DNA from 3 places in the Sinanaerobacter sp. ZZT-01 genome. Region 1 is predicted to be linked to each of the others. Evidence: riboswitches for the same ligand, from Rfam matches in the RefSeq annotation. Region 1 holds a riboswitch; each other region holds the start of a gene.
What was found. A riboswitch is a leader RNA that binds a small molecule or an ion and turns the genes downstream of it on or off. The one in region 1 is predicted to bind cobalamin.
Positions count from the first base shown of each region.

Region 2: another riboswitch for cobalamin. It lies ahead of U5921_RS06075 (energy-coupling factor ABC transporter permease); the one in region 1 lies ahead of U5921_RS15625 (M14 family metallopeptidase).
Region 3: another riboswitch for cobalamin. It lies ahead of U5921_RS13240 (nitrogenase iron protein NifH); the one in region 1 lies ahead of U5921_RS15625 (M14 family metallopeptidase).

Region 1 is NZ_CP141728.1:3,227,667-3,237,656, reverse strand. It holds gene U5921_RS15635 (NAD(P)H-dependent glycerol-3-phosphate dehydrogenase) at 1-707, shown strand, start outside; gene miaB (tRNA (N6-isopentenyl adenosine(37)-C2)-methylthiotransferase MiaB) at 732-2,093, shown strand; cobalamin riboswitch at 2,260-2,437, shown strand; gene U5921_RS15625 (M14 family metallopeptidase) at 2,565-3,521, shown strand; gene nikB (nickel ABC transporter permease) at 3,547-4,491, shown strand; gene nikC (nickel transporter permease) at 4,488-5,315, shown strand; gene U5921_RS15610 (ABC transporter substrate-binding protein) at 5,334-6,911, shown strand; gene U5921_RS15605 (ABC transporter ATP-binding protein) at 6,927-7,715, shown strand; gene U5921_RS15600 (ABC transporter ATP-binding protein) at 7,705-8,667, shown strand; gene U5921_RS15595 (MATE family efflux transporter) at 8,668-9,990, shown strand, end outside.
Region 2 is NZ_CP141728.1:1,235,896-1,245,885, reverse strand. It holds gene U5921_RS06085 (cobyrinate a,c-diamide synthase) at 1-103, shown strand, start outside; gene U5921_RS06080 (DMT family transporter) at 90-1,172, shown strand; cobalamin riboswitch at 1,241-1,428, shown strand; gene U5921_RS06075 (energy-coupling factor ABC transporter permease) at 1,569-2,318, shown strand; gene U5921_RS06070 (energy-coupling factor ABC transporter substrate-binding protein) at 2,321-2,620, shown strand; gene cbiQ (cobalt ECF transporter T component CbiQ) at 2,651-3,433, shown strand; gene U5921_RS06060 (energy-coupling factor ABC transporter ATP-binding protein) at 3,433-4,272, shown strand; gene U5921_RS06055 (sirohydrochlorin cobaltochelatase) at 4,285-5,073, shown strand; gene cbiD (cobalt-precorrin-5B (C(1))-methyltransferase CbiD) at 5,105-6,262, shown strand; gene cobI (precorrin-2 C(20)-methyltransferase) at 6,279-6,989, shown strand; gene cobM (precorrin-4 C(11)-methyltransferase) at 6,991-7,746, shown strand; gene hemA (glutamyl-tRNA reductase) at 7,747-9,042, shown strand; gene cobJ (precorrin-3B C(17)-methyltransferase) at 9,039-9,764, shown strand; gene cobK (precorrin-6A reductase) at 9,786-9,990, shown strand, end outside.
Region 3 is NZ_CP141728.1:2,725,523-2,735,512, reverse strand. It holds gene U5921_RS13280 (SMI1/KNR4 family protein) at 1-287, opposite strand, end outside; gene U5921_RS13275 (MarR family winged helix-turn-helix transcriptional regulator) at 523-972, opposite strand; gene U5921_RS13270 (class I SAM-dependent methyltransferase) at 1,036-1,689, opposite strand; gene U5921_RS13265 (ABC transporter ATP-binding protein) at 1,706-2,476, opposite strand; gene U5921_RS13260 (iron ABC transporter permease) at 2,478-3,485, opposite strand; gene U5921_RS13255 (ABC transporter substrate-binding protein) at 3,482-4,594, opposite strand; gene U5921_RS13250 (nitrogenase component 1) at 4,655-5,836, opposite strand; gene U5921_RS13245 (nitrogenase component 1) at 5,833-7,110, opposite strand; gene U5921_RS13240 (nitrogenase iron protein NifH) at 7,121-7,867, opposite strand; cobalamin riboswitch at 8,033-8,220, opposite strand; gene U5921_RS13235 (GNAT family N-acetyltransferase) at 8,332-8,754, opposite strand; gene U5921_RS13230 (nitroreductase family protein) at 8,784-9,323, opposite strand; gene U5921_RS13225 (hypothetical protein) at 9,487-9,990, opposite strand, start outside.

The DNA.
Region 1 (9,990 bases):
TTAATGTTGCAAAAGGGATTGAACAGAAAACACTGCTTCGTATGTCTCAAATTGCAAATGAAAAGCTGCCGGATGCTGATTACGTTGTACTTTCCGGACCTTCTCATGCAGAAGAAGTAGGAAAAGCTATGCCAACTACTGTTGTATCTGCATCGAAAGACATCAAACTGGCGGAATACATTCAGGATGTTTTTATGTCTGATACATTTCGTGTTTATACGAATACAGACGTTGTCGGAGTGGAACTGGGAGGCGCATTAAAGAATATTATCGCTTTGGGAGCCGGAATTTCAGATGGTATGGGATTTGGTGACAATGCTAAGGCGGCAATGATGACTCGGGGAATGACAGAGATGGCTCGATTAGGCGTAAAGCTGGGAGCAGAGGAAAAAACGTTTTCCGGACTCAGCGGAATGGGTGACTTGATTGTAACCTGTACCAGTATGCACAGTAGAAACCGTCGCTGCGGTATCATGATTGGAGAAGGATTGCGCCCTGCAGAAGCAACGCAGAAAGTAGGTATGGTTGTAGAAGGAATGTTTACAACGGAAGCCGCTTATGAGCTTGCACAAAAAAATGGTGTGGAAATGCCGATTACCGAAGCAATTTATCAAGTTGTAAACGATAAAATGGATGCGAGAAAAGCCGTTACTGCATTAATGGGCCGCAGCAAAAAACACGAAACAGAAGATTTACTGATTCGTTAATATCAAATATTTGGAGAAAAATAAATGGAAAATAATCAGCCAAGCAGTTTTTTTATACAGACCTTTGGTTGCCAGATGAACGAGCGTGATTCCGAAACGATCGCGGGTATGCTTGCAGAGCGTGGATTTACGACAGCAAAAACGAAAAAAGATGCAGATATCGTAATCTTAAATACATGTAGTGTGAGAGAAAATGCGGATAAGCGTTTTTTCGGCATTTTAGGGCAGCTGAAGAAAATAAAAGAAGAAAGACCGTCATTTGTTGTCGCCGTCTGTGGCTGTATGATGCAGCAGCAGCACATTATTGACACTCTGAAAAGCAAATATCCATGGGTTGACTTAGTTTTTGGGACGCATAACATCCACGCTTTTCCCCAGCTGATTGAGGGGGTTCTTGCAGAACGTAAAAAAATTGTCGATGTTTGGGAAGAAGCCGGAGCTGTAGTGGAGGGATTACCAGCTAAGCGGCTTTATCCTTTTAAAGCTTTTGTTAACATAATGTACGGATGTAACAATTTTTGTACTTACTGCATCGTTCCTTATACGAGAGGAAGAGAGCGAAGCAGAAGACCGGAGGAAATTATTTCCGAAGTGGAGCAATTAGTTGCTGCGGGTGTAAAAGAAGTGACTTTATTGGGTCAAAATGTCAATTCTTATGGGGTCAGCTCCCACGGAAGTGACTATTGTGCGCCAAAAGAAAACGGGATGGACTTTGCCGGACTGATTTATGCACTGAATGAAGTGGATGGATTAGAACGCATTCGATTTATGACCTCGCATCCAAAGGATTTGTCAGACCATTTGATTCAGGCCTTTCGAGATTGTGATAAACTTTGCAAACATATTCATTTACCGGTTCAGTCTGGAAGCACAAATTTACTGAAGAAAATGAATCGAAACTATACAAAAGAACAGTATCTGCATTTGATTGAAAAACTTCGTAAAGCAGTTCCGGATATAGCGATTACCACTGATATTATTGTAGGTTTTCCGGGAGAGACAGAAGAAGATTTTTCTGAAACTTTGGATCTAGTGCAAACCGCACAGTTTGATTCTGCTTTTACATTTTTATATTCCATAAGAAAGGGAACACCTGCCGCAAACCTTACGGATCAAATTTCTGAGTCGGTGAAGCACGAGCGCTTTAATCGTCTGGTAGAGTTGATGAATGGGATAACCGCTCAGATTAATAAGAGCTATGAGAAAACCGTGCAAAAAGTATTGGTAGAAGGAACGAGCAAGACCGACAAAACGACTTATACCGGAAGGACGGATTCTTTAAAGATAGTCAATTTTAAAGGAAACAGTGCGTTAATCGGTGAGATCGTAGAAGTGAAAATTACAGAAGGAAAGACGTTTAGTTTGACCGGAGAAGTCATCTCATAAGTGAAATAGATATTTGATTTAAAACTGCTGTGAAATCATACAATGCAATGTTTTTCAGCAGTTTTTATCTGTCCAATGTTTTTTGAGCTTTCAAATCCATATCGAAGAAGGTATGAGAAATTTTATGGATTGTAGAAATTTGTTGACATTTGTTTGAAAATTAGGATATAATGTAAATTATAAAAGTTCCATGAGGATTAATAGGGAAATTGGTGTAAGTCCAATGCGATCCCGTCACTGTAAAAAAGGGTTTCTTCCAAAAACCACTGGATATTTTGTATCCGGGAAGGAGGAAGGAACGATGCTTTTAAGCCAGGAGACCTGCTTTTATGCATATCAGCAATGCCTACGGAGGATGGGTGAGCTCAAAGAAAAAATGACAAGGAATTCTTTGTGTACACTTATTTGTGTACATTTTTTTTTGATTAATATTCTTGATATAGTATGAGATAAGCAATGAGGAGAATGTAAATGAATCTAATTGACCTTACGCAAGCATTAAAATACAGAAACGAAAAAATTCAGGGAGTTGTGGAAATCGCAGAAGCAGGCGTTCAATTACCGATTACCGTTATCTGCGGAAAAGAAGAAGGAAAGACAATTTTAATAACAGGTGGCATTCATAATGCGGAGTATGTTGGAATACAGGCAGCACTTGAGTTGTCTGTTTTTTTAAAACCGAGTCAGATCAGCGGGAATATCATAATACTTCCATTGGTAAATCGAACCGGATTTGAGCATCGCACAAAAAGCTGTGTTTATGAGGATGGGAAAAATCTAAATCGTGAATTTCCCGGGAATAAAGAAGGAACATTGGCAGAAAAAATTTGTTATTACATAGAGAAAGAAGTTTTTTCTCATATCGATTATTATATTGACCTGCATTGTGGGGATTGGCATGAAGAATTAAAGTCCTATGTATATTGCCAGGGAAAAGCCGATGAAGAAACCTGCCGTATTTCCGAGAAGATGGCAAGGCAAGTGAATGTAAAATATATTGTGCAATCTCAGAACGGAAGTGGAGGTGCTTATAACTACGCGGGAAGCTTGGGAATCCCGGGTATTTTGCTTGAAAGAGGAAATCTGGGACTCTGGTCACAGGATGAAGTGAAGGAAGACATCTTGGATGTAAAAAGGATTTTAAGAGCAATGGGCTTTCTTGTGGGCAGTGCATTTGAGAAAACCGATCAAATCCTGATTAAGGAAGCGTTTTATGAAGAGGCAGGAAAAACAGGATGCTGGTACCCTCGGCACCGAGCCGGTGATATCGTTGAAGAAAATGAGGTATTAGGAGAAATCAGAGATTATTTTGGAAATTTACTGGAAAGACATATTGCAAAAGCAAGAAGTGTTATTTTGTATCAAATCGCAAGCTTGTCTGTTTTAGAAAAAGAAACGGTCATTGCTTACGGAAAGCTTTTCGATTAATGATTATAGGCAAGGAGGAGGCATTTTGAGCGGGACAAAATTGAGGAATAGGCTATTTGAGACTATAATCGTTTTATTCGGGATTAGTTTTATTACATTTGGGTTAACCTACCTGGCTCCAGGGGATCCCGTTAGAACCATGTATGCTGTATCTGGGAGTATTCCAAGTGAGGAAATTTTAGAACAAACGAGAGAAAGTATGGGGTTAAACAAACCGTTTTTTATCCAGTACTGGAATTGGCTCGCTGGATGCCTTCGCGGGGATTTTGGTATTTCTTACTCTATGAACCGACCTGTTGCTGATATTATTTTAGTAAGATTATGGCCAACTTTAAAGCTGGCATTTACCTCTCTTGCCTTTATGATTCTTGTATCCGTTCCACTTGGTATGCTTGCAGCGGTTAAGAGAAACAGGGTGGCAGATTACTTGATACGAAGCGGCACTTTTTTAGGGATATCCATACCTAATTTTTGGGTAGGGATGCTCTTGTTATATGTGGTTGCTGTAAAATTTAAATTAGTATCAGTCGTTTCTATGGGAAATGGAATCGAAAAGCTGATTTTGCCGGCAGTTACACTTGCATTTGCAATGTCTGCAAAGTATACGAGGCAGGTGCGAACTGCTGTTTTGGAAGAATTGAATCAAGAGTACGTTATTGGAGCAAGAGCAAGAGGCATTAAAGAAAGCATTATTCTATGGAAGCATATCTTTCCAAATGCATTATTGCCGCTGATCACCCTGCTTGGTTTATCATTGGGAAATTTACTTGGTGGAACTGCAGTAGTTGAAGTTATTTTTTCTTATCAAGGACTTGGGAATTTAGCGGTTTCTGCGATTAAAGCCTATGACTATCCTTTAATTCAAGCCTATGTAATTTGGATTGCAGTGATATATATGGTAATCAATGGGCTGGTGGATATTTCATATTCTTATTTGGATCCAAGAATTCGAAAAAGGAGTGAAATATGAAAAAAGTAGTTGTATTCATGAGAAAAAACAAACAGTTTATGATTCTCGTTTTATTGGCGGCTGCACTTGTATTAATTGCTTTATTTGCTCGGAAAATAGTGCCTTACAGCCCTTATGAATCAAATTTAAAGGAAGCATTTCTTTCACCGAGTGCGTCACACTGGTTTGGAACGGATAAGCTGGGGCGAGATGTTTTATCTCGTGTTATTTATGGACTTCGAATATCGCTGACGGCTTCATTAGCCTTAGTTAGTATCATTTTTTTGGTCGGGACGATTTTTGGAACGATTTCCGGATTTTATGGCGGCATGATAGACTCTGTAATCATGAGATTTTCGGATATGATGATTTCTTTTCCGGGAATGGTCTTAGCGATTGCGGTGGCAGGTATTATAGGGGCTAGTATTGCGAATGCAATTATCGCAATTGCGGCGGTAAGCTGGACAAAATATGCAAGGCTTGCAAGAAGTTTGGTTTTGAAAATTAGACATAAGGATTATATCTATGCAGCACAGACCATGGGGACAAAAGATATTGATATTTTAAGATATTATTTAATACCTAACGCATTACCTACGCTAATAATTACAGCTGCTACGGATATAGGAACGATGATTTTAGAATTAGCAGGACTTTCTTTTTTGGGATTTGGAGCACAAGCACCATTAGCAGAGTGGGGGCTTATGCTAAATGAAGGAAGAGCTTACATGTTTGATTGTCCATGGCTTATGGTATTTCCTGGAATGGCGATTTGTGTGGTAGCCGTTATATTTAATTTATTAGGCGATTGTTTACGGGACATATTAGACCCGAAGCAAATATAAAATCACAGGAGGCAAAAAATGAAGCTAAAAAAGAGAATTGCGGTATTGGTATTGCTTGCAGTTATAGTTGTCAGCATATTTGGCGGATGTGGGACAAGCGATAAGAATTCTGCGGATAAGGGTAAGACATTGAATTTTGGGTGCACTAACTTTTCGGATTCATTAGATCCATCCGCAATGATAAATGCGGCTTGGTGCGTATCCAGATACAGCATCGGAGAAGGTCTGTTTCGTTTTGATGAGGAAATGAATGCGCAGCCCTATATAAGTGATAAGTTCAAAGTAAACGATGAGAATACAGATTGGAAATTTCATATTAGGGATGGAGTGAAGTTCTCCAACGGAAAAGATGTAACTGCTTCCGCAGTTGTGGATTCTATAAAATATATGTATGAGCAAGAAGCGAATAGTAACGGAAATTCAACGCCGTCCGTATTTATGCAATACGAATCGATTATTGCAGATGATGATTCTGGTATGGTTGAGATTGTGACGAGCAAGCCATATGCAGATTTGTGTGCGGTATTAGCCCATCCTTACTTTTCTATTTTGGATGTAAATTCCGATCTGGATATTGCAAACAATCCGATCGGAACCGGCCCATATGCAATTAAAAAGTATGATACAGGAGTATCGATTGCAATGGAAGCAAATGGATATTATTGGAACGGAGAGGTTCCATATAGAAATGTTAATATTATATTTATTGATGACAGCTCAACAAAAGCTATGGCGTTACAAAGCGGCGATATTGATATTGTAGAAAACATTGTAACAACAAGCGATTTGGAAAAATTAAGAGACTCTTCCGATTTTCAGGTTTCAGAAACCATCGGTATGCGATGCGGATTTTCTTATATCAATCAAAAGAGAGTTTTAAAGGATGTAAATCTGCGAAAAGCCGTATTGCTGGCACTGGATGATGAGACAATGTGTAATGTGACCGTAGGTGGTATGTATACACCCGGCTGCTCAGTTCTTCCTTCTACATTAGATTATGGATATAAAAATCTAAAGGATGCGACACCATATGATATAAAAGCTGCAAAGAAACTTTTGGACAAAGCAGAAATAATCGATTCGGATGGAGATGGGTATCGTGAAATAAATGGAGAAATGATCGACTTATCTTATCTAACGTATGACAGCAGAAATCTGACGGATTTTACAGAAGCAGTAGCATCACAATTGGAATTGATTGGTATTAAAGTAACGATAAATACGACAGATGCAGATACCGAATGGAATATGTTAGTGGCAGGAGAATATGATTTGCTTGCAAATAATTGGATGACGGTTCCGGTGGGAGATCCATATTCGTATTTAGATAACTGGTATAGTAAGTCAAGTGCTAATTATTGTGGATATGCAAATGCGAAGTATGATAAACTGTATGGACAGTTAGAAACCGAGATGGATATAAAAGCCCGTGCAGGCATTATTGAAGAACTACAGCAAATTTTAATTGATGATGCAGCCGTTTTAATTCATGGATATTATCACAGCAATATGTGCAGTTCAAAGAAGGTAGAAGGGGCAGAAATACATACAGCGGACTACTACTGGATTACAACAGATATGAAACCGGCTAAGTAAAACGCAGGAGGCATTATGCTGAGCATTGAAAATATTTCAATTGAATATCAGAAGAGAGATGCAGTTGTCCAAGCATTCAATTTAGAAGTAAAAAAAGGACAAATTGTAAGTCTTGTGGGCGAAAGCGGAAGTGGAAAAACTTCCGTTATTCGTGCTGCGATGGGTTTGCTGCCTTCCGGTGGAAAAGTCACGAAGGGAGATATTCGGTTTGATGGGGATTCAGTGATGAATTATTCAAGGAAGGAATGGGATCAATTCCGAGGCAGCAGAATTTCTATGATATTTCAGGATTCAGGAGCCATGATTAACCCAATTCGGAAAATCGGGCATCAGTTTATAGAATATATACGTAGTCATGATACGATGTCAAAAAAAGATGCATGGGATATGGGAAGAGAGATGCTGGAAAGAATGCAGCTTCCAAACGGTGAACATATTATGCATAGCTATCCATTTGAACTAAGTGGTGGAATGAGGCAGCGAGTCGGCATCGCTATGGCGATGACATTCCAACCACAATTGCTGTTAGCAGATGAACCCACCAGCGCATTGGATGTTACAACTCAGGCACAGATTGTAAGTCAGATGATGGATTTAAGGGCTGAGTTTGGTACAGGCCTTGTCATCGTGACGCATAATCTTGGTGTGGCCGCGTATATGTCAGATAAAATTATTGTCATGAGAGATGGAGAGATTGTAGATGAAGGGGACAGAGAATCCATTTTAAAAAATCCTGCCAGTGAATATACAAAAAGACTGATTGCGAGTGTTCCGACATTAGAAGGGAAGAGATATGTTGAGTGAAGAAAATTTGATTTTGGAAACAAAACAGCTCACAAAGAGATTTAAAAGAGCGAGAAATTGCTCTTTCGTTGCATGTGATAGCGTTTCCCTAAAATTTTATAAAGGAAAAACACTTGGACTTGTGGGAGAGAGCGGCTGTGGGAAGAGTACCTTTATGAAAACGATTGTACAGATGGAAAAAGCAGAGGGGGAAATTCTTTTTCACGGAAAAGATATCACGAAGCTGAAAGGGGAAAGATTGCGACAGCATAGACGCCGTATTCAAATGATCTTTCAAGATCCATCTGCCGCCTTTAATCCAAAGATGAAAATCAGAGATATTATTTGTGAACCGCTCATTAACTATGGAGAAATCAAACGAAAAGATCGGGATCTGATAGCAAAGAAGTATCTTCAAATGGTAGAACTCAGCCCGGAATTTTCCGATCGCTATCCGCATCATTTGAGTGGTGGACAAAGACAGCGAATCGGAATTGCACGTGCTTTGGCCTTGGAACCGGAGATCATTATATGCGATGAAGCAACCTCTGCCTTAGATGTATCAGTGCAAAAAAGTATTATAGAGCTTTTGGTGAAGCTTCAGAAAGAAAAAGGTATTACAATGGGTTTCATTTGTCATGACATCAACCTGGTAGGGCAGGTATCTCATCAGATTGCAGTAATGTATTTTGGAAATATAGTTGAAGTGATAGCAGGACGTAACTTGAAAGATAATGCAAAGCATCCTTATACGAAAACACTTATGGATTCAGTTTTTTATTTGGACATGGACTATAAAAAGAATATGGGTGCAACTGGTAATGAGGTTTCTGGCTTATCGGATTTTTCTCATGGATGCGCTTTTCAAAACCGTTGCAGGGTTTGTTCAGAGAAATGCCGTATCGAAAAGCCGAAATTAAAAAGACTGGATGAAGAACATTATGTAGCTTGCCATTTCGTTAGTGGTGCATAAATGGAAGAAAATAGGCTGACAGAAGGAAGTGTATCACAATCAATTTTGAGATTTTTAATCCCCATTCTGATATCGAGCCTCATCCAACAGTGCTACAGTGTGGTAGATTTAATTATAATCGGGCGATATGTTGGGGCTGAGGCGACCGCAGCAGTAGGCGCAAGTGCTTTAATTGTTACTTGTATGATTGGCTTTTTTAATGGAATGGCAATTGGAACAAATGTTGTAGCTGCACATGAATTTGGGAGAGAAGACAACGATGCCTTAAAATCAATTATTCAAACTGTATGGATTTCAGGAATCGGGGGCGGAATTGTGGTTATGGCGCTGGGACTGACCTTTGCTCCCCTCTTTCTTAGTTGGATGAATACACCAGACAGAATTTTGCAGATGGCTGTAAATTATCTGCGGATTTATATGCTCAGTATGCCTGGAATTATCTTATTTAATTTATCTTCTGGAATTCTAAGAGCAACGAGTGATTCAAAACACCCTATGATGTTTCAAACGGTTGGGGGCCTTTTAAATATCATCGGTGATATTATTTTTATAATCTATCTCAATAAAGGTGTTGAAGGGGCTGCTTTTTCAAGTTTTCTATCTCAAAGTATAGCTGCGGGGTTGACGCTGTTTTATTTGCATGGCAGAAAAAGAAAGATCAGACTTAATTTTACATTCAATGGTTTTCAGTTAAAATATTTGAAGCGAATCATGATTTTTGGAATACCATCCGGAATTCAAGCGATGGTTATTACTTTTTCTAATATTATGCTTCAATCACAAATCAATCAATTTGGTATCCACGTAATTGCAGCGTTTACCGATTATTTTCGAATCGAAATGGCAATTTATCTGCCTATTTTGGCATTGGGTCAAGCAGTTATTTCTTTCGTCGGACAAAATTATGGGGCGGGTCAATTTTTAAGAATTCGAAAAGGAATGAAATTTTCTATCCTTTGGGGAGTCGGAATGACTGTTTGTATGAGTATGCTGCTCTTGTTTAATGGGAGTCTCGTTATGTTGCTTTTTACAGAGAATACAAAAGTTATTTTTTATGGATGCCAAATTATGAGAGTAACGATGCCGTTTTATTTTCTCTATGTGATTTATGAATGCTTGAACTGTGAGTTAAGAGGAAGAGGGATGGCGAATCTGCCAATGGCAATTACCGTATTTAGTTTCTGCGTAGTAAGAATTTCAGCTTTATATCTTATGTTGATGAAATGGCAGGATGTAAGGGGCGTTGCTGCAATTTATCCGATTTCATGGTCTGCTGCGGTTATTCTTTTGCTGATGATAAAAAGCATATTGAATAAAAAAGGC
Region 2 (9,990 bases), 1.4 Mb from region 1:
TTATCCGCATTTACATTACTATTCCAATCCCCATTTTGCACACAATTACATAAAATCCTGTATGAAATATAAGAAGGAGGTTGAATGCATTGCAAAAAGATGAAAAAATTGCAGTTGGAAAAGCAATTTTAGCAGCGGCGCTTTTTGGAATCAGTGCACCTTTTTCAAAGATATTGTTGGAAGAAATTCCGGCGGCTTTAATGGCTGCTTTGCTTTATTTGGGAGCCGGTATTGGAATGTCCTTTGTGCAGGGTGCCGCTTACTTATATAAAAAAGAACCGTTAGAAGCAAAATTGGTGAGAAAAGATTTGCCCTACACCGTGGCGATGGTACTTCTAGACGTTTTGGCACCTGTTTTTCTCATGCTTGGGCTGAGTACTACCAGTGCAGCCAGCGTATCGCTTTTAAACAATTTTGAGATTGTTGCGACTGCACTAATTGCCGGTATTTTTTTTCGGGAGCCGCTTGGAAAGCGTATGTGGGGAGCGATTGCGGTAATTACTGCGGCAAGTATGCTTTTGTCATTTGAGGATGTTTCAAAACTTTCTTTTTCACTAGGAAGTATTTTTGTATTGCTAGCTTGCCTTTGCTGGGGGATGGAAAATAACTGTACACGCATGCTTTCATTAAAAAACCCGCTCGAGATCGTGATTATAAAAGGCTTTGGATCGGGGTTTGGCGCTCTGCTGCTCTTTCTCTTTATCGAAAATAGAGAAGGTATCCCTTATTTGACTGGATTTTCATCCGTCTATTACTGTATAGCGGCAATGCTGTTAGGCTTTGTAGCTTATGGCCTGAGTATTTTCTTTTACATTTCAGCGCAGAGATATTTAGGAGCGGCGAGGACGAGTGCCTATTATGCAGTCGCGCCTTTTATTGGGGTAGCTTTATCCATAGCCTTTTTCTCAGAACATCTGCCACAGCGTTTTTGGGTTGCAGTTCTTCTTATGATAGTAGGGACCTATTTAACGACAGTAGAAAAGCATACACATATACACAAGCACCAAACGATGGGACATACGCATAAGCATACGCATACCGATGGGCACCATAACCACGTTCATGAAGGGGATGGTGAGCTTGTTCACAGCCATTATCATATGCACGAGGCAATGGAGCATACACATAAACATAAGCCTGACATGCATCATCGGCATGCGCATGAATGCTAGCCTGAAATAATATAAAATAAAAAGGACAACTTCTTGAAAACGAAAAAATCACATGATATAATGAGATGACAATTAAGATATTATTAGGTGTTCGGTATTTTCCTGCCGAAAGAATAGGGAAGATGGGTGAAAGTCCCACGCGGTCACGCCGCTGTAATGGTCGAGTTGTATACAACAGCATCACTGTGGAAATGGGAAGATGGTATACAATGCTGAAGCCAAAGCCAGAAGACCTGCCTGATGATAGGTTCTGATTTTATTAAAAATCAGTAATTACATTTTCTTACGGACGATAGGAGGGTGTAATTCAGGGGAACATGAGATACATGATGTTTCCTAGTATTACGCTATTCTGATTTGTTTTAGAGTGGCGATTTTTTATTGGAGGGAAAAATTATGACAAGAACAAAAACAGAAAGACGGATTTTTTCATTAGGGGTTATCCTTGCTTTTGTGTTTGGAACGGCAACGATATCCAATGCAATGCACATTATGGAAGGATATTTGCCATTGAACTATTGCATTATATGGGGAGCGGTTTGTATTCCATTTTTAGTGGCAGGCTTTTTTTCAATCAAGAAAACACTTGCAAAACATAGAAAGACCATGCTGATTTTAGTGATGGCAGGTGCGTATGCGTTTGTACTATCCGCATTAAAAATTCCATCCGTTACCGGAAGCAGTTCTCATCCGACAGGAACCGGACTCGGCGCAATTTTATTCGGGCCTTCTGCTATGGCAATTATCGGAATTATTGTTTTATTATTTCAGGCTATTTTACTTGCGCATGGAGGCCTGACAACTTTAGGTGCAAATACTTTTTCCATGGCAATTGCAGGACCATTCGTATCCTATGCAATTTATAAACTATGTAGAAGCGTAAAGCTCCCAAAATCAGTTGGTGTATTTTTGGCGGCTTGCTTAGGCGATTTATTTACTTATTGTGTGACTGCTGTTCAGCTCGCAATGGCACATCCATCCGAGGTGGGAGGCTTCCGCGCATCTTTAATTGAATTTTTAGGAATCTTTGCAATGACACAGGTGCCGCTTGCACTCATTGAGGGATTAGTGGCCGTTGTAGTAATGCTGGGATTAGAAAGTTATGCTAAGCCTGAGTTGACTGAGCTTGGATACATGGAGGTGTAAAGATGACAAAGAACGCTAAGATAGTAATTGTACTGCTGCTTCTCGTAGTGGTCATTGCGGTAATTCCGCTTTTATTCATTCACGATTCTGAATTCGGTGGCGCAGATGGTGCTGCAGAAGATGCAATCACAGCGATTAATCCAAACTATGTCGCATGGGCAGAGCCTATTTTAGAACCGCCGGGCGGTGAAACCGAATCCCTTTTGTTCTGCTTACAGGCAGGACTGGGTGCCAGTGTATTTGGTTATGGGTTTGGATATTTAGTAGCTAGAAAAAAATACAAGAAAAAAGATGAAAAATAAAGTCTGGATTGGACCGGGAGGAAAGAAACAATGATGATTATCGACAAACTAGCGTATTCGTCCCAACTACGATATAAAAGTCCATTTTTAAAATCTGCCTTTGCGGTCGGAACACTTTTCATATGCGTGGGTGCCCGCTCCTTTGTCGTATCAGCTATTGTATTGATTCTAATGGGATGTTTGACTGTGTTTTACAGTCGAACATCTTTTTCCCATTATATGAAACTTATGACAGCACCTTTTGCCTTTCTCGCATTAGGTACAGTCGCCATTGCCGTAAATTTTACGGATGCACCTATGGACTTGCTATCAATTCCCGTAGGTACTCATTATTTGGCTGTGAGTGTCACATCTTTCACTTATGCCATTCGATTAATTCTTGTTTCCCTGGCTTCTGTTTCCTGTCTGTATTTTCTTACGCTTACGACTCCGCTTTTAGATCTGCTTACTGTTTTGAGGCGCCTGCACTGTCCTTGGATCATTGTTGAATTAATGATGTTGATTTATCGGTATATCTTTGTGCTTCTTGATATGGCAGTTGCGATCACAACCGCTCAAAATTGTCGTTTGGGTAACCGCGATGCGAAGACCGCCGTTCAAGCTATGGGACTCATGCTGTCTGTGCTTTTAGTCCGAGCTTTAAATAAATCCTCATTGCTCTATGATGCGATGGAATCTCGTTGTTACGACGGAGAAATCAGGGTATTGATGCAAAGCAGTTCTTCGGGCATGAAAGAAAAGGCAGGAGTCACTTTATTTTTAATCGCATTATTGATGATTTCAGCTGTCTGCAAATGGAACGGAGGCATTTAATGAAGGAGACGATTGTAAAAGCAGAGAAGGTATGCTATACGTACGAGGATGGTACCGAAGCACTGAAAGGAATCAATTTAGAGATAAAACGAGGCGAAAAGATTGCGATTATGGGAGCCAATGGTTCTGGGAAGTCTACCTTTTTTCTTCACTTAAATGGTGTGATGAAGCCAAAATCAGGGACTATTTATATAGATGGAACGCCGATTAATTATTCCCGAAAGGGCCTTCTTGAGGTAAGAAAAAAAGTGGGAATTGTGTTTCAGGACCCAGATAATCAGTTGTTTTCAGCAAATGTAATACAGGAGATTTCCTTTGGTATTTTGAATTTGGGAGTCGGTGAAGAAGAAGCAAAGGAAAGAGTCGAGCAAGTAATCAAAGAATTAAATATTACGGAATTTAAAGAAAAGCCAACTCATTTTTTAAGCGGTGGACAAAAAAAACGAGTCGCGATTGCCGATATTTTAGTCATGGACCCTGAGGTTATGATTTTAGATGAACCTGCTTCAGCACTTGATCCAAAGCATGCACGTTTGATTGACGGGATTGTGGATCAATTGAGTGAAAAAGGGATTACGGTGATCCTTTCCACGCATGATGTGGAACGTGCACTGATCTGGGCTGATCGAGTTATTTTGTTTCACGAAGGGTCGGTCGTTGGACAAGGTGTTCCGGAAGACGTTTTTTTAAATCAAGAACTTTTAACGAAAACAAACCTTGAAAAACCTACTGTACTTCGCATTTTTGAACGACTCTGCGAGGTTGGTATTTTAGATAAAACACTGCCAATGCCCCGTAAAGCGGAGGAATTGGAACGATATATTATGCAAAGAAGATAATTGGAGGATTTCATGAACCAGAAAAAAGCAATGCTTGTGGTCAGCTTTGGGACCAGCTATGAAGAAACCAGAAATAAGACCATTGGAGCAATTGAAAAAGAGATTGCTGAAAGTTACCCGGATTGGGAAATCCGGCGGGCATTTACCAGTGGAATGATTTTAAGAGTATTGGAAAAACGTGATGGACTGCATATTGATAATGTGACAGAAGCGATGGAAGGTTTAGTTCAAGATGGATTTCGAACCGTTTTGATACAGCCGACGCATATTATCAACGGAGATGAATATGACAAGATGGTCGATGCAGTCAAGCCGTATATGGAACAATTTGAAACAATAAAAATCGGAGAACCTTTATTGAGTTCCTCTGAGGACTATGAGGAAGTGGTAAAAGGAGTCATGGCACAACTGCCGCAGCTTCAAGCTGAGGAAGCCTTGGTACTGATGGGACATGGAACCACTCACCATACAGATGCCGTTTACGCCGCTTTAGATTATCGCTTTAAGGCAATGGGTTACAAAAATGTTTTTGTAGGAACGGTAGAAGGCTATCCGGATTTTGAACAAGTAAGCAGTATGGTAGACACTTACCGCCCGAAAAAAGTAATTCTGATGCCGTTCATGGTTGTTGCCGGAGATCATGCGCAAAATGACATGGCAGGAGAGGAAGAGGATGCATGGAAGACTCTTTTTGAGGAAAGCGGCTATGAAGTAGAGTGCATTTTAAAAGGGCTTGGAGAATTTAGCGAAATTCGCAGACTATACCTTAAACATGTTGCAGATATGCTTACAGAAGAATAAAAGGGAACAACCCATCTTCGGGAAAGTGAGAATGCCAATGGATATTCAAAAAAAGAACGTTGGAGAAAAGAATAAGAAATTAAGAGAAGGCTATACGACGGGAACCTGTGCAGCGGCAGCAGCACAGGGTGCCGTCATTTTTGCTTTTTCAGAAGCATTGCCAAAATCAGCCAAAATTCTTACGCCAAAGGGCAAATATCTGGAAATCACGCTTTTGGAAAGTAATCGTGGCTGTACAGACAACGGCGACGTATATGCGGTATGTGCAGTCAAAAAAGACAGCGGAGATGATCCAGATGTAACGAATGGCGTTTTGGTTTATGCAAAAGTAACTTTAGAACCGAAAGAGGAAAAAGGAATTGTTCTCATGGCTGGTCTGGGAGTTGGAACTGTTACAAAACCGGGACTGGCTTGTGCAGTAGGACAGCCTGCGATTAATCCGACACCCCGACGCATGATCGAGCAAGAGATCGAAAAGGTTGTAGAAGAATTTGAATATAGCGGCCGTATATCCGTTGAGATTTCAATTCCAAAAGGCGTTGAAATCGCGAAACGCACTTATAACCCCAGACTGGGAATCGTAGGAGGTATTTCCGTCCTCGGTACAAGCGGCATCGTAGAGCCGATGAGCGAGCAGGCCTTGATTGATACTATTAAGGTAGAAATGAATATGCAAAAAGCAGCCGGAGCAAGGTATTTGGTGATTACACCGGGGAATTACGGAGAAACTTTTTTAAAAAATACCATGAAGCAGGGAGAGCTTTATACAGTAAAATGCAGCAACTTTTTGGGAGACGCTCTGGATTATGCAGAAGAATCCGGGTTTGACGGACTTCTACTTGTCGGGCATATCGGAAAATTTGTTAAGGTTGCCGGCGGAATTTTCAATACACATTCTAAATATGGAGATGCACGCTTGGAAATAATGTCAGCACATGCAGCACTAAAGGGAGCATCACAGAAAACAATTGAAAGGCTGATGAATTGTCTAACAACAGATGATGCAATTTCAGTGCTTGATGAGGTACAATTAAGAGAAAAGACAATCGAGTCCATTTTGGAAAAGCTGGATTATCACATCAAAGAACGCACTCACAAATCCATACAGATTGGTGCAGTCACCTTTTCAAACCAATATGGATATTTGGGACAAACAAAAGACGCAGCAAAGCTTATAGAGAGGCTTTAGAAATGGAGGTAAAAATATGGCAAAATTATATGGTCTTGGAGTAGGGCCGGGAGATCCAGAGTTAATGACCTTAAAATCAGTTCGGATGATTCGTGAAAGTGACATCATAGTCCTTCCGAAATCAGGTCAAAAAATCAATGCAGCATATACCATTGCAAAAGGGAGTGTGCCGGAAATTGACCAAAAGGTACGGATGGAGGTTTCCATGCCTATGACTCGGGATCAGGAAAAATTAAGGCAGAGTCATGACGCGGCTGCAGATCAAATCATTGAAAAGTTGAAAGAAGGAAAAAATGTTGCATTCTTGACATTAGGAGATCCTTCTATCTATTCGACGTACATTTATGTTCATGAGCGAGTGCTGGAAAAAGGATTTGAAGCCGAAATCATACCAGGCATCCCTTCTTTTTGTGCGGTCTCTGCAAGATTGAATGAAGGATTGACAGAAGCGGCGCAGCCTCTCCATATCATACCTGCTTCTTATGATGGAATTGAAGAGGCACTGCGGTTAAACGGCACCAAGGTATTAATGAAAAGTGGAAAAGCAATTGGAAAGGTAAAAGAAGAGCTGTTAAAGATGGAACCATCTCCAACCGTTAAAATGGTTGAACGCTGTGGGATGCAGGGAGAACGGATTTTTAACAATGTTGATGAAATAGATGAAGATGCGAGCTATTTTTCCATATTAGTCGTAAAAGACAAAGAAGAAAGTACAGGAGGTTTTTAGTATGGTACATTTTGTTGGAGCAGGTCCGGGAGCAGCCGATTTAATTACAGTCAGAGGGCAGCGTCTTTTACAAGAAGCAGACGTAATCATATATGCTGGTTCCTTAGTAAATCCGGAACATTTAAAGCTGGCGAAGGATGGTTGTAAAATTTACGACAGCGCATCGATGACTCTAGAAGAAGTAATCAGCGTGATGCAGGGGGCGGAAAACGAAGGGAAGACAACGGTTCGTCTTCATACGGGAGACCCAAGCATTTACGGTGCGATTCGAGAGCAGATGGATTTGCTGGAGCCCAAAGAAATTGAATTTGACGTGACTCCGGGTGTCAGCTCCTTCTTTGGTGCAGCGGCAGCGTTAAAGGCAGAATATACTCTGCCTGATGTGTCTCAGACTGTAATCATTACACGTATGGCAGGTAGGACTCCGGTTCCGGAAAAAGAAGAAATATCAAAATTAGCTTCACACAATGCAACTATGGCTATTTTCTTAAGCACAGGATTATTAGAGCCACTAAGAGAACGCTTGCTTGTCGGCGGGTACAGTAAGGAAACTCCGGCAGCTATTGTTTATAAAGCAACCTGGCCGGAAGAAAAAGTTTTTTATGGGACAGTAGATACCTTGCCGCAAATAGCAAAGGAAAATAATATTACAAAGACAGCGTTGATTTTGGTAGGAAATTTTTTGGGTGATAAATATGAACGGTCTAAGCTGTATGATCCTACCTTTACGCATGAATTTAGAGAGGCGATTAAATAAATGCAGATTACCATGATAGGAATTGATCACAGCAAGGCTAGCATTGCTTACCGTGAGCTTTTCTCTTTTACCAAAGCGGGTGCTATGGAAGCGATGAAATACATGAAGGAGAAATTCGAACTTTCCGGCTGTGTACTGCTGTCTACCTGCAATCGTACAGAGCTTTGGATCAGCAGCGGAGAAAAAGCCCATATACCGCCTTATGAAATGCTGTGTGAAGTCAAAAAAATTAATCGCAAGCAATATGGCGAATTTTTTGTTGAGCGAGAAGGGAAAGAAGCAGTCGACCACTTATTGAGACTGACTTGCGGATTGAATTCTAAAATTTTCGGTGAAGATCAGATCATTTCACAGGTAAGAGAGGCTTTAGCTCTATCCAGAAAATGCGGATGTGAAGATATGGTTTTGGAAAAGGTGTTTCAAACCGCAATTGCAGCAGCAAAGAAAGTAAAATCAACCGTTCGGCTGACAGCAGTTGATCAGTCGATTGCGTATAAGGGTGTACAGCTCCTGAAAGAGGAACTGGGTGGCTTAAAAGGCGTTCGCTGCTTGATTATCGGAAATGGGCAGATGGGAAAATTGATTGCAAATGCATTGACCTCGCATGGAGCAGATGTAACAATGACGTTGCGTAAGCGCATGCATGGTCAGGAAGAACAGGGCTCGATTGTACCAGAGCATTGCAGCATGCTGCCTTATGAGGAGCGACATTCAGCGTTGGAGGAATCAAAAGTTGTAATCAGTGCGACTTTGAGCCCGCATTTTACACTGAAAAAAGAGGAAGTCCAAAGCGTTCTTTCTGAAGAGAAGAAACGGGTATGGATGGATTTGGCAGTGCCAAGAGACATCGACCCTACCTTGAACCATACGTTTGGCATTTCCATTTACGATATTGATACCATGGGACAGACTGCTTGCGACAGTGAAAATGATTTACAGGTAAAAGAAGCTTTAAATATCTTAAATCAATATGCAGAGTGCGTTGCAAGATGGTTTGCATTTCGTAAACAGGTGCCGCAGGTAAAACGGATTACGGCACTTGCTGCAGAGGACACAAAATGTCGGATTGGTGAGCCGATTGAGACACTTGTGCTTGATCAAAAAGATGGGAAGGAACTGACAAAAGCAATCGAGGCAGCCGCTGAGAAATCAGTCGGTAAGCTGCTTTACGGACTTCGGGATACGTTGTCACCGGATTTGTGGCAGACGTGTATGAATGCGTTAGAAGATGCAGCTAAAAAAGATACATTAAAGACAGGATCAAGAAAAGATCGATATGAGGGGAAACGAAAATGAAAATATATGTAGTAGGATTGGGTCCGGGTGGATTGGAACAAATGACGCAAAGAGCAGTTACTGCGCTTGAAGAGAGCCAGGCTATTATCGGATATGACGTGTACATTGACTTAATTCGAGATCAGTTTAGTCACAAAAAATTATTATCTACTCCGATGAAAAAAGAGGTAGACCGATGTCATCTAGCCATTCAGGAGGCCTTAAAGGGACAAGTGGTTTCCATGGTTTGCAGCGGAGATGCCGGTGTTTACGGAATGGCAGGGCTGATGTTTGAAGTAGCACAGGAATACGATCCGATTGAGATTGAAATCGTATCAGGAATTACGGCAGCATGCAGCGGAGCAGCTGTTTTGGGTGCACCGCTCATTCATGATTTTGCAGTTATCAGCTTGAGCGATCTTCTCACTCCGTGGGAATTGATAGAAAAACGCTTGGATTGTGCAGCCGCTGCTGATTTTGTATTATGTCTTTACAATCCGTCCAGCAAGAAACGGTACGATTATTTACAGAAAGCATGTGATATCATATTGCGACATAGAAAGGCGGACACGGTAGCCGGATTTGTTCAGAACATTGGAAGAGATGGCGAAAAAGGTACGATTTTGAGCTTGCAGGAGCTGCGTGATACGCAGGTTGATATGTTCACCACCGTATATATCGGAAACTCGAAAACGAAAGAGCTTGCAGGCAGAATGGTTACACCAAGAGGGTATCGCCTTTAAGAAATAAGATTGGAGGACACTATGCCGAAATTATTAATATTTGCAGGAACCACAGAGGGACGGCATTTGGTAGAAATCCTATCTAAAACAAAAGGCCTTCAAGTTTTTGCTTCTGTTGCCACAGAATACGGTAGAGCTTTGCTGCCTGGCGGCATCCCTAATGTCATTGTTAAATCGGGGCGTATGCTGCCCGAGGAAATGGAACAATTTCTGAGAAAAGAGCAGT
Region 3 (9,990 bases), 500 kb from region 1:
ATCCAGTTTATATTCCATCCTATCTCACCCGAAAAAATCTCTCTGAATACATGCGGCAGATTTGCACTTTCCGGTAAAGACCACCTAAATTCAGCATGTCTTGAAAAATGCATCAATATTTCTTTAAACGAAGAAGGCAAAGCAAATCCCAGACTTTTTTCTTTCTCCTCAATCTCTTCTTTCGTAGCACAAGGTTCAACGATAAGCTCTTTCGCATTCCCGCCAAAGTCCGTTACTTTCTGTAAGATTTCTTTCCATTTCGTGGGAAAGGATTCATACTTGCACATCTTCATTACCTCTCTATTTTATATGGCATAATTTTCTCTTTATTGAATGGCTCTCTGGCAATGCTTGCTTTTACAGCAGACAATCCTTCATGAATCTGTAAGCAAAAACAGAGCGGCGAAAAATGACAGCTGTATTTCTTACCACTCTGTATTTTAATTCAACTTTTCACCTTGCTGATTTCAATCCGTCAAAAACGTACCGGCTCAAGCCTAAGTTGGATTTTCCAGTCATTCGTTAAAAATGATGGTCTATCTGCTCATTTGCTTTTTCCAAAAACGCTTCCACAATTGCGAGCTGATCTTCTTCCAGCTGGTCCAGATAGTCAAACAGCGGACCGTCAAAATCCTGATGGTATTTTTGATGAGCCAGATAAGCTTCCTCACCTTTTTCTGTCAAATACAGTCGAAGTATCTTTTTATCGGCTGCATCCGTCTCTCTTATAAGAATTCTTTTCTTCTCCAGCTTTAAAACAGTCTTCGCTACGGCAGCACGGGTAATATTAAAATTCCTTGCGATTTCTGATATGTGGATTCCAGGGGCGTCTCCTATCATCTTTATCATGTGAATTTCGCCCCTATAAAACACCAATCCCTCACCAAAATTCAGGATGTTTGTTCTCCCATTCGCAATTTTTTCTATCATTTTTATATATTCACCGATTACCTTATTTACATTTTTTTTCATAAGTGTATTATACATCATCAAGAAAACGATTGCAATTGCACGAGTCTTCTTCCGTCTTGTCGATCACTGCTTTACTCCTTTCAGCAGATACCAACCTCCAAAAATATCATCTTTTCCCAGTTCTTTTAACTCAAGAATCTCCACCTCACTATAGCCGCAATCTGTGAGTGTTTTACAAAGCTGTTCCGGAGACGCATTCTTTAAGGGAAGCTGTTCCTCTATCTCTTTTTCATAATGATCCGGTTGTATCTTCCCCTCTAAGCTGCTTGCCGGACAAAAGCATAAAAGCTTTCCTTGCGGTTTCAGGACTCTTTTCCACTCACTCAGTGTTTTCTGCGGAGTAAAAAGCGTCCATACAATACAACGATTTATGACAGCCTCATAGCTGTCGTCTTGGAAGGGCAGATTGCTCCAGTCTGCGGTCTGAAGTTCTGTTTCAAAACCATTCTTCTTTGCAAAATCTTTTGCTATATTAATCATTTTTGGTGCCAGGTCAACTCCTGTGCAGCGATAGCCAATCTCTTCCGCCGCAAATGCCAAGAACCCTGTTCCCGTACCAATATCGAGTACCCTTTGAGCAATATTCTCTCCGATATAGCGTTTCAGGATGTTCTTCCATTCCTCGCGCTCCGCATCCGCGGAAACATTATGCACGGTATTATATTCCCCTGCATGCTCGTCCCAAACTTCTTGAATCTTTTTGTTGCTGACTTTCATACGATTTCCTCCTGTTCTAATCGATCACCGTAAACACTTTTGTGTTTGCCGACAGCTCCGGCACGGAAAAAATTCTGGCATTTACCTCAAAAAATTTCTTTATATTTTTTTCTGATATGATTTCACTGCTTTCTCCATAAATATAGCTTCTGTGCCCTAATAGCAACGTATCATCGGATATCCGAATAGCATGCTCCGGATAGTGCGTATTTATGATGCAGGAAATTTTTTTTTCTATTTTTAATTTTTGAACTAATTTTAATATAAGCATCTGGTTTTTAAAATCCAGGTGAGATTCCGGTTCATCCATGATAAGAAGCTTTGGTTCATTTGCAAGTGCCCTTGCAATGTAAACCAACTGTAACTGTCCGCCGCTCAGCTGGGAACAGAGACGATCTTTCAGGTGAGAGATACCTACTGTTTCCAGTGCATGCATTACCTTTTCACTGTCTGTTTTAGAAGGTGTTCCAAACACAGAGATGTGCCTTGCTCTTCCGATAGCTGTCATCTCCGACACCGTAAAAGGAAAAACTGTTTTATGCGCCTGCGGTACAAATCCGATTCCTTCACATTCCTTCATGGAATAAAAAGGCTTACCGTCAATTAAAGTTTGTCCGCTTTGCCATTTTAAAAGCCCCATCAAACACTTGAGCAGCGTTGTTTTTCCTGTGCCATTCTGTCCAAGTACTGTCATTATTTTCCCTTGACCCAGCTTAAAGGATATCTTCTCCAGTATCGGATTATCCGCCGTATACCCGAAGCATCCATTCTTAATTTCCAGCTCCATTTTAGATTTCCTCCGTCTTTTTATAAACCAGCGCAAAAAAGGGAGCCCCTATGAGCGCGGTCAAAATGCCGATCGGTATTTCCGACGGTGTCAATACACGTGCTGTAAAGTCAACAAGGGCCAGGAAAACAGCTCCAAGAAGACAGGAAGCAGGTAAAAGGTGTTTATAATCTGCACCGACAAGCATCCTCGATAAATTGGGGATAATCAGTCCCACCCAGCCTACAATGCCCGCTACCATAACAGATGAAGCCGTAATCATTGTAACGGCTGCCACAATGATTAACCTTGCCTTGCCAGGATTGATGCCCAATGCTTCGGCTTCTTCATCTCCGAGTGTCAATACATTGATACGCCAGCGAATCAGCACTAAGATTCCGATTCCGAACGCAATGGGAGCAAATACCTTTCCCAAATCCTCAAAGGTGGTATTTGAAAAGCTCCCCATCAGCCAAAAAGTAATAGCGGGTAGCTGGGAATCTGTATCAGCTACAAATTTTACCAATGAAATCAAAGCATTGAATACGGCTGACACGATAATTCCTGACAACACCAGAGACAAAATCGTCGCCTCGCTTTTCAATTTCGCAAGCGTCCAGCTCAAAACTACACTGAAAAGCCCAAAGCCTAAAGCCATTCCGGCAGTCAATCCATTGACTCCCGATGTAAGCAAAATTCCCAGTGCTGCTCCAAACCCTGCGCCTGCACTTACTCCAAGTATGTCCGGACTTACAAGTGGATTGTGAAAGCAGCCTTGAAAGGCAGCTCCTGATGCAGATAATCCGGAGCCTACCAACATAACTAAAAGCACTCTCGGCAGCCGGATATCCCATACTACCGTTTTATACACACTGTTTTCCGAGTTTCCCCACAAGCTTTCCCATAGAATCTTTAAAACTTGCTCTGGTTCCACATAGTACCTTCCTAAAAACAAAGATAGGAACGCAAAGAGAAAAAGAAGCACCGTCAGTAAGAAAAAAAAGGAGGTTCTATTTTTTGATTTTATCATAATGACGCTGATTTCCCCTCATTTGGATTTAAGATGGAATCTGCAAGCTCATCCGTCATATCGATTCCATAACGACTCTTGTAAAATTCCTTCATAACGGAAGTAAAATCTTTTATACTGAGCTTGTCCGGAAAGTTCTTGCTCACCAGCCATTGAATCATAAGCGGCGAATCGGCACACGGCGTTCCCCAATTGATCATCCCTTTCGGTATATCATAGATTCTTCCGTTTTTGAAAGCCGCTGTCTGCGACCAATCCTGACCTTTGATGGTGCCTGACAAATAGTCATCAGCGGGCAAGCCTCTGAATACATAAATGATATCTGGATTCCATCGATAGATCTGCTCCATCGTCACCTCAATGTTATCTCCTGTAAGTTCGGATGCAACATTGGAAAGTCCGCTTTTCAAAAGCCAGTCATCTCCGTAAGAACCTGCACCTCTCACCATAACCTTATCTTCGGTATTACTCATAATCATCAGCCCTTTTTGCGTTTCCTTCTCCTTTGCTTCTGAAAGGATCTGTGCTACATTTTGGTTGGCTATATCCCATTCCTTTTGCAGAGAATTGTCTCCATCTAATGAAAAGATTTCTCGCATAAGCTCATCGATTTGAACAGACCAATCCTCATTGATCTGATTTTTTATAAAAAAGTCGACCACCGGAATCTGGATGTTTTCCAGCCCTTTCTTCTGCGCCTCACCATATACGAGAACGATATCCGGATCCAGTTTCAAAAGCTCTTCCACATTGGATTCGTAGCCTGTGAGAAAGGTTGTATTAATTTTTTTGTTGTTTGGCACCATGAGATCAAGAAGCTCCTGATTTGCGTCGTTAAAAGCGGTAGGGTGTACCCCGACCAGCTTCTTCGGGTCTTGTGCTGTACTGATATAGGTCGATAACAACGGCGGTGCGATGATAACTACGCGATCTATTTTTTCTGGTACCGGTATCTTTACTGTATTTCCTGCTAAATCGGTGATTGTCCTTTCAGCGTTATTACCGTCTTCCCCTAAAACATCTGTCTTCTTCTGTTGTCCCACACAGCCGGTAGCGGGCATTGCAACTAAAATCACTATGGCCAATAAAATAAGGATTCTTTTTTTCATTTTCTTTTAAACCTCCTGTTTTAATCTTCTACTTTTCCTGAAATGAACACATATATATCTTTATAAATCAATCAGCTTTCTTACAATATACGCGGCTCCTTTGATTCCCATCAATCCGGGCTGAGGAACCGTTATTCCTTCTAAGATCGGATGTGCGGTCTGAATTCTCCTCTTCTCATCTGCGAGCCTGCTGTGCAGTCCGTCTACCAGTACAAAGGTTCCGCTCTCTTCCAGCAGGTGCCGGTATTCTTCTTCTGTCACAGCTGCCTCCTCCTTTGGAGCGCTCCATGCACTTTTCAAATAAAGAACCGGTAAGCCTAGTTCCAAAGAAGCAAATGCAGTTAATCCCTTTACCGTTTCCGAATGCCCGCTTATAACGAGTTTTCTTACAGCTCCGTGTTCTATCTTCTGCTTCAGCTGTAAAATAAGTGATCTTAACGCTTCCATTTCTACGTTCACAGCCTTCCAATTCCCTTCTCTCCCGAGCTTTTCTTCCATTTCTTCAAGCCAGCTCTGTGTTCCGTCTAATCCATAAGGCCTTCCGTACACATACGGTGTTCCAAATTTTTTTTCGAGAGTCTGAGCCGCCGGCAAGGCTTCTTTGCGCAATACGACATTCAATGCGGATTTCCCCATCTTTTTACAGTCTTCTATCGATGCAGAAGCAGATAAGATACAATTTACCTTAAGCGCAAACGCTTTTTCCATCATGGCTGTGATTGCATCTGCTTCCGCTTTATGATTCAGTTCATCGGCACAGCATCCCAGAATATTGTAATTTTCTTTTTCACTTATCTTTTCTTCTGCAATCTCTGCGAGCATACTCAAAGCTTCTTCAACGCCTGTCGTCCAGATTCCGGAAAGTCCGCCCCCCTTGACAGAAAGAAGCTTGGCTTTTACCGACTGCTGAAACTCTCTGCATAAGCCCTCTATATCCATTCCGATGACGGCTCCTACGGAGGACTCCACCACAAATATATACTCAGGGGAATACATTTCATCTACCTCGACCAGTGTCTTTCGAAGCCTTTCGGCATTGCCCATGATGACGACATCTTCATCCATCATCGTGGTAAATATTTTGGCGTTTGCCTCTTCTCCGAAATACTTTAAGGATTCCAACAAGTATCTTGTAGTTCCTTCCGGTCCGAATTCAACCAAAACTAGATCTTTGATTCCGCTTAGTGTCCATAGGAGTCCCATTCGGTCGGACGGGACTGGATAGTTCTTATAAAGCTTCAAATGAATTCCCTCCTTCCAACTCCGGTCAAAGCGGATACTGCGTAAACGATGGCTTCGTAACCGAGCTTTCCGGGAGGAAGCAACATCTCAATTTGCTTGATTCCCCTATCAATCAAGCGTTCTGCATCGCCATGCCCTATGTAAATATCCGGTGCAAGTTCTTCCGTCAACGCAGCAGCCCCTTCTGGGTTTGCCACATAATTTACATATGGGTTCCACCCTCTTTGCAGTATTTTTTCTATCCTTTTGCTGCTGTTTTCACACAGTCTGTATGCATGGATAAGAAGCGGTTTCATTCCCATTTCTGCAAGAAACTCTGCTGCTTCAAAGGCATCCGGCGGTCTACCTCCGTTGATGAAAGACTTCCCTTGAAGAAGACGTCTGCCGTTATGGATTGCAGCTTTTGCCTCACGCTTCCGTCCGCAAAGTTCCTGCTCCATGGAAATGCCGAGGCACTTCTGCAATTTGTCATAACCGGCTCTTATATAATCCAAATCGAAAGAAGGCTCAAAGAGGACATATGGAATTCCAAAATGTTTTTCCATATAGTATGCAAGCTCACGCCCCACTTCGTTTGTCACAATATTGAGAGCCACAGATGGGGCTTTTTTAAGTTCTGAGGTACTGCAACGATCCGGAAGAATTCTTTGTATTGCAATCCCATGCGTTTGGAGCAGCTTTACCAATTCCGTATCTCTCAGAGAGCCATCCACAGCGGAGTGAAAGTTTCTTCCAAGAAGATTTACCGTTTTCGGCTGTTTCGGCTGTGCTTCCATTAAGCTTCCCAATGATTCCAAAGTGCGGGAAACGGCGACTCCGAATTCATTGCATTTATGGTCATAATGTGCAATGCGTACAGGAAGGACTGGGATTCCTGATAGTTTTTCGCCAGCTTTTGCAATGGCTTCCAAATCGTCTCCTATGATTTCCGGAACGCAGGTGCTCGCCAAGAAGATGCAATGGATGTCAGACTCCGCTGCAATGTCGCAAATTGCTTTTATGATAGCGCCATTCTCTCCAAAGGTAATATCCTGCTCTTCCATCGCACAGCAGTAAAACCGATCCCAGCCCGGGTCTATTGCATGGTAAATGCTGCTGTTTTTCGCATACCATGTACATTCGGGAGTTCCTACAATCAGAACGGCTCCATCCTGTATCAAGGGAGCACAGACAGAAACGCCGAAGGTGGGGCAAAAAACGCCGCAGGAGATGGCACTGCAATCGCCAAAGATATCCTTGCTGCTCTGAATTTCTGATAATCGTTTCAGTCGCATCGCTTCACCTCTATTCTTCAAGAAGCTTGAATGCCAAGCTTCGATATGCTTCTGCCTGTCTGCTTTCCGGGAATGCTTCGACGACCGTTTTATGTACCGCTTCTGCCTTTTGCACAGTCTGATCCCGTTCCACCGTAAAAAGCACTGTCGTCTCCATTTCGTCTGCTGCTTTTCTCACGATTTCTTCCTCGCCTTCAATGCCTTTTTTGTTCAAGATCAGACCTCCCATTTCGGCATAGCCTCTCGCACCGTATGAGCGAACCGCACTGGCAATATTACCTGCTGCATATAAGGACATCATCTCACCTGAGGTCACAACACAGACACGATCTGCATAGCCGTTCCGAATCGGCATTGCAAACCCGCCGCAAACCACGTCTCCCAGTACGTCATACAAGATGATATCCGGTCTGTAGATTTCATATGCCCTCAATTCTTCCAGCTTTTCAAATGCTGCAATAATTCCCCTTCCTGCACAACCGGTTCCGGGCATCGGTCCTCCTGCTTCGACGCAGATTACTTGAAAGCTTCCCTCAAAGGTAATATCCTCCAGTTTTGTCTTTTCCCCCTTTTCTCTTATGACATCGAGCACTGTGGGAATCCGTTGTCCTCCTGTCAAATTAACGGTTGAATCAGATTTGGGGTCGCATCCAATCTGCATCACTCGAATTCCTTCTCTGGAGAGTGCTGCGGAAACATTTGCTACCGTCGTTGACTTGCCGATTCCCCCTTTTCCGTATATTGCTATTTTTTTCATTGTAAGACCTCCTGCCTTGATTTTTGGGAACAACAAAGGACTGCCGCTGTCACTCCTGACAACTGCAGTCCCGTATTCTTCTGCTGAAGCTGATTGCTATACCGCTTGTCCGCCGTTTAGCAGTCTGCTGTATATAAACTTTGCGCGTCCCGTAAACACGCAGGACTTGCAAAAACCCATTCAGGCAGGTATTCTGGCTCAAGCATCAGCATTTTTCCAACCTTCCCGAATGACCGGTGGTATCTTTGAAAAAACTCCTCTTATACAGCGGCGGTACCGCGCAGGATTTTAACCTGCTTCCCTATTATGCCGGCTGTTTGCTGCGTCCGGCCACCTGAATTATGTCTATTATTTTATTTGTAAACCTAGTATACAACATATAAAAAAGCCTGTCAACTTGTAATCTGTAATTCAATTTTATAAGCTCCATTATCATAAATAAAAGTAAAATAGTGTGGTATTTCTTATTTACTCCATACCATGAAATATTCAAGCTCTCCCGTATTTTCATCCACTTGTTCTTTTTCAATTACAAAGTTTTCTCTCTGATAAAAATGGACGGCTTTTACATTCTTTTTATAAACGTTTAAACTAAGGGAAGCATAAAGCTCTTTTGCTTTTTCAAGCAATTGTTTGCCGAGTCCCTTCGACTGCATTTCCCCCGATACAAATATTCCGGCTATGTACCCATTATCAATTCCCACAAAAGCCTTAATTTCGTTCTCAATTTCGCAAACATAGAGTTCTGCACACGGAAGCATGCCCTTAACCAATTCAAAATTATTTCTCCAATAATCCTCAGCAATAAAATCGTGCGCGTGTATATTTGTATTTAACCATAGCTCCATTATTATTTCTAAATCTTCGTTTTTAAATTTTCTAATCATAGTAACCCCAATCTAATATAAAGTATCCCTTACTGCCATGTCTCATATCTCACAATTTCTTCTATCTTTTTTCTAGGCCGCTGCTTTGGCTTTTCGTCGCCATATCCCAGCGTAATGATTCCACACACATATTTATCCTCCGGAATATTTAAAATCGGTCGAACAGCCTCCTGCTCAAACCAAGCAGTCCAACAAGTAGATAAGCCCAGATTTTCTGCTTCAAGCAAAATATGTTCCATTGCAATGGCTGTATCTCTGATAATTTGCTTTAACTCCGGTTCAGAGCTGTTCTCATTCAGTGTAATATCGGTATCCATAGAAATTCGACTTCGAATATCTGCTACACATACAATAAAAATCGGTGCCGCCACCATCCATTCTTGTTGATGATCTGCCATAGCCAGCTTTTCCTTTGTCTCCTCTGCTTCAATAATAATAAATCTCCAAGGTTGCGTGTTGCTGCCGGAAGGTGCCAGTCTGGCACCTTCCAGTACTTGCATCAGTTTTTCCTTTTCCACCTTTTTATTTAAATAGTTACGAATGCTTCTTCTCTTTTCTATCTCCCTCATTCTTTTAATTTCCTTTACTTATCTTTATAATTTCATTATTATAACTCAAATTTACTCCAAAATACCAATATACTCTCTAACTTACAAAAAAGACTGCCAATCTTCAGCGTTTCTTTGGAAACATAAATGAATTGGCAGCCTTGTATCTTCTTTATGATCTTTGCTATGCTTTCAGGTCAATAGCTGATTCTGAATCAGATTGGCTTTCAGAAAAAGATACAGGGCAACCGCCTGCTTCCTGACTCTTTTTAGCTGCATTTCCCCATGCCTTATTGTATATTGAACACATCTCAATCCGACGTCCGGTTTCTGCTTTCGTATCAAACATAGTCCACCCATTATTGGAATAGGTTGCAACCATTTCTCCATTGCTATCATAAAATTCAATATAAGGACTGTCTATCCCTGAATCTTGGTATTTCACTTTACCATCCAATAATAATGCTAAGATGTCTAAAGGTTTATCTATATTGATCCTATTTTTATTTATCGCTCTTAAGCCTTGTGTGATAATTCCCTTTCTATCCGGAGATACTTCTGAAACATAACGTTTCAGAAGTTGATTAAACCCCTGTGATTCATTTTGAAACTTTCCTCTCGACTGATCTTTAATCGCTTGCTCAATGATTGCTTTCTTATATTCTGATTCTCTCGTATCTGTTTTCTT